One region of the Methylobacterium sp. CM6247 genome, then DNA from elsewhere that is predicted to be linked to it. Evidence: predicted binding sites of a transcription regulator. Region 1 holds the regulator's gene; the other holds the start of a gene.

Evidence for each region. The regulator LexA, encoded in region 1, represses DNA repair genes until DNA is damaged. The targets are predictions, from matches to a motif close to TGTTCNNNNTGTGTTCNG.
Region 2: the regulator LexA is predicted to act here: its motif matches at 1,132-1,149, upstream of ACYQOP_RS03265 (ATP-dependent helicase).

What each region holds. Positions count from the first base shown of each region.
Region 1 is NZ_JBTXKX010000003.1:5,259,396-5,261,595, reverse strand. It holds gene ACYQOP_RS25950 (ComEC/Rec2 family competence protein) at 1-796, shown strand, start outside; gene lexA (transcriptional repressor LexA) at 790-1,527, opposite strand; gene ACYQOP_RS25940 (GntR family transcriptional regulator) at 1,894-2,200, opposite strand, start outside.
Region 2 is NZ_JBTXKX010000003.1:512,399-514,598, reverse strand. It holds gene ACYQOP_RS03275 (AsmA family protein) at 1-580, opposite strand, end outside; gene ACYQOP_RS03270 (hypothetical protein) at 768-1,043, opposite strand; gene ACYQOP_RS03265 (ATP-dependent helicase) at 1,160-2,200, shown strand, end outside.

The DNA of each region.
Region 1 (2,200 bases):
TCCCTTCGCACTGGACCAGCCGGTCTGGTGGGCGATGGGGCTCGCCGTACGCGGGATGCTCACGATCTCCGGCTGGATCAGCGGGTTCGGACACGCCACGCTCGTCGTCCCGGCCTATGGCAGCACGGCACTCTGCCTGCTTGCTCTCGCCCTGCTCCTGCTGACACTTCCCGTCTCGAGCTTACGCTGGATCGGCCTTGCTCCGGCCGCTCTCGGTGTCGTGCTCGCTACCATGCCGCCGCGTTACGACGTCTACATCGACCGTGAGGGTGGCGGTGCAGCCTTCCGCGACGGGGACGGCCGATTGAGCATTCTCGGCAGCCCGCCGGCCTTCGTCCTCGAACAATGGCTCAAGGCGGATGGCGATTCGCGGAAAGTCGCCGCCGTCGCAGCCTCGCCGAGAAGCCGATGCGATACCGTCGGATGCGTCGTCGAGTTAGGACCGGGTCGGATCGTCGCCCTCGTCAAGGACAAGCGGGCCTTCGCGGAGGATTGCGAACGGGCGAGTGTGATCATCGCCCGCCGTGACGCTCCCAAAGACTGCCGGGCCGGCTTCGTCATCGATCGCGCATACCTAGCCCTACGCGGCGCCACCGCCATCCGTTTCGGCCCTGAAGGACCGCAGGTCACGTCCGCCCACCAACCTCATTCTCGTCCGCCATGGCGGCGGGCGGTCGCTGTCGTCACGCCGTCCCCTTCGCCTCCGAAGGAATCGGGACCAAGTCCGAAACCCATAGAACCCGAGGGCGACGACGGCGATCCGTCATCCGAAACGCAGTCGGACGGGCTTCAGTAACGACGGACCAGGCTGACGAGCCGCCCCTGGATCTGAACACGATCCGGACCCAGAACCCTCGTCTCGTAGGCTGGGTTTGCCGCTTCCAGAGCGATGGAGGAACCGCGGCGACGCAGGCGCTTCAATGTGGCCTCTTCATCGTCAATGAGGGCAACGATGATGTCGCCCGTATTCGCAGTGTCCTGCTTCTTGATCACGACAAGATCACCATCGAGGATACCCGCTTCGATCATCGAATCGCCACGGACCTCCAGCGCGTAATGTTCGCCGCCGGCCAGGAAGTCCGGTGATAGCGTCACGGAATGGCTCTGGTTCTGTATGGCGGAGATCGGCGTGCCGGCCGCGATCCGTCCCATGACCGGGATTGTGATCGACCTTCCGCTCTCGTCCTGGGCCTGGGTCGTTGGCTGGCGCAGGGACGGCATCGCCTTGGACCGACCGCCTTCGACGACGCTCGGCGTGAAGCGGCGAACTTCACCGGCGGGAGCGGGCTTCGACGCCGGTGCACCGGTCAGGCTCTCAGGCATCCGGATCACTTCGATCGCCCTGGCGCGATTCGGCAAACGACGCAGAAATCCGCGCTCTTCGAGGGCCGTGATCAACCGGTGGATCCCCGACTTCGATTTGAGATCGAGGGCGTCCTTCATCTCGTCGAAGGAGGGCGGGACACCACTCTCCTGCATCCGTTGTTGGATGAATTGGAGAAGATCCAGCTGCTTACGCGTCAACATACAGATCACTCTTCCACTGAAGCCAATGGCCGCGACTAACGCCGCTGAAACAAAACACGAACACGGTAGACGTTCCGCAAGTGTTCTGCAAGGGTTCCGTTAACCCGGTGGTAGAGTTTGTTCCTGAGGTGCAATGTTCCGCTCAAGCGGCCTTACCGCGGGCCGGCTTGGCGTCCGCCGGTATCACCCGCCGGGCCCTTCAATCATCCGATGGGGCTTCGTGCCGCGGGGGCTTACCCCGCCACTGTATGGCGGGCCTTCGCGGTGTCCGGCGGAGCCGCGCGCCCAGTCCCCGCCGATGACTTAGTCGGTCACCGACGGCCGGGGAGCCATGCGATATGGCGGGTACTCTGGCGGCAGCGTCGATCAGTCGAGATAGTCACCATATTTCTCGACATGGCTGGCGAGGCCGAGGCCGTGCTCGCGCACGAGGCGTTCCGCCAGATCTGCATCGCGCGCTTCCAATGCCTTGATGATCGCCACGTGTTCCTTGATCGAGTTGGCCGCGCGTTCCCCCTGACGCAGCGCGGTGTTGCGAATACCGCGGACATGCATCAGCAGGTTGCTGGTGATGTCTTTGATCACGTCGCACTGGCCGAGCGAAATGATCTTCTGGTGGAAGCGAATGTTGGCTTCCGAATACTCGTCGAGATGATCCGACGGGCGTCCTTCA
Region 2 (2,200 bases), 4.7 Mb from region 1:
GTTCGCCGGTGGCGATCCGGAAGGCGACCGCGCCGCTCGTCCCCTCGATCCGCCAGGGGCCCAGAAGCCGGGGCGCCGAGAGATGCACGGTCTCGGCCCGCACCTGATCGGTGCGGCCGCTCTGCGGGACGACGGTCGTGAGGATGACTTGTCCGATGGACAGGTCCTCAATGGCGAGATCCTGATCGGCGAGCGTCTGATAGAGATCGGCGGGAAGGCGGATCGCGTCGTCGTCGCTGATCGGGAGCTTGATTTCCGCTCGCCCGATCCGCGTCTCGGTGAAGCGGACCTCCCCCGTCAGCAGCGGCGTGAGACCGATTTCGGCCTTGACGAGCGAAAGGTCCAACGCCGGCTTGTCGACCTGTCCGCCGATGCGCAGCCGATCGACGCTCAGTTGCGGCGAGGGGAGAAGCCTGACGGCGATCCGTCCTTCGGTCCGCGCGTCGAGACCGAGCGACCTGCCGATCGTCCGGTCCACCAATGTGCGGTAGCTCTCCCAAGCCACGAGGGGCGGGACCGCCAGGGCCGCGACGAGGATCAGGATGACGGCGCCCGCCAGCGCGGTCAGGATGTCTCGCACCGTCTTGGTTTCCGCCTCGCTCCGGCCCGGTCTCCGGGACTGCCATGGGGCGGGCACTTCGTCTCACCGGACGTCATGCCCGGTCGTGCCCCCACCCTGTGCGGCATAGCACAAGGTGACCGGTTCCGCGCCAGAGGCGTTTCTCGCGGTCAACAGCTGCCGGGCATGCCCTCCGGAGCCGATCTGGTCAGCGACGCGGCGTCAGTCCCGAGCCGATCGGGGCCGGACGGGTGACTTCGTTGCGCTGCATCTGCATGCGGATCTGATTGTTCTCGAATTGCTGCTGATGCCGGACGCCGCGAATCTCGCTTTGGGTCGCGAGTCGGTCGTTGGTTTCGTTCAGCGATCGCGTGCCGGGTGACTGGGCCAGGGCGGGGGATAGGCCAAGGCCGGCGACAACGGTCAGCATCGAGATGGCGGATAGAGCGGTACGCATGGAACGTCCTCTGGTGATGATGTTCACGGTATGGTGAGACGACGCCCGAGAGGAAACCGTGGTTCCCCTCCCGGCTACCCATCTGGGGCCGACCTTTTGTCCCAACCCTCGACGTCGTTCGCGTTTTGGTCCAGGGAAGCAACATGAAACAGCATCCCGACGCGACGACGGCCCCTGTGCCGGCGCCGGCCTCCGGCGTGGCGGCCGAGGCCGCGCAGACCTCTATCGCCGCGCGCGCCATGGCCTCCCTCAGGCCACAGGGTTCGCCTTATCTCGAAGGGCTGAATCCCGAGCAGCGCCGCGCAGTCGAGACGACGGAAGGGCCGGTCCTCGTCCTCGCTGGTGCAGGCACCGGCAAGACGCGGGTGCTCACCACGCGAATCGCCCATCTGGTCTCGACCGGCAAGGCGCGGCCTTACGACATCCTGTCGGTGACCTTCACCAACAAGGCCGCCCGCGAGATGAAGCACCGGATCGGTGCCCTCATCGGCCCGGCCGGCGAGGGGATGCCCTGGCTCGGCACCTTCCATTCCATCGGCACCAAGATCCTGCGCCGGCACGCCGAGATGGTGGGGCTGAAATCGGATTTCACCATCCTGGGGATGGACGACCAGCTGCGCCTGATGAAGCAGGTCATCGTCGACCAGAACATCGACGAGAAGCGCTGGCCCGCCCGCGCCCTGTCCTCGGCCATCGACGGGTGGAAGAACCGCGGCCTCCTGCCGGAGCAGGTCCCCCCCGGCGAGGCGGGGGCCTTCGCCTTCGGCAAGGGCGGCGCGCTCTACACCGCCTATCAGGCCCGGCTCCTGACGTTGAACGCCGCCGATTTCGGCGACTTGCTGCTGCTCTGCCTCAAGCTGTGGCGCGAGAACCCGGACGTGCTGGCGAATTACCAGCAGCGCTTCCGCTACATCCTGGTCGACGAGTACCAGGACACCAACGTCGCCCAGTATCTCTGGCTGCGCCTGCTGGCGCAGGGGCACCGCAACGTCGCCTGCGTGGGCGACGACGACCAGTCGATCTATGGCTGGCGCGGGGCGGAGGTCGACAACATCCTGCGCTTCGAACACGATTTCCCCGGTGCGGCCGTGGTGCGGCTCGAGCGCAACTACCGCTCCACCGGTCATATTCTCTCCGCCGCATCCGGGCTCATCGCCAAGAACGAAGGCCGCCTCGGCAAGACC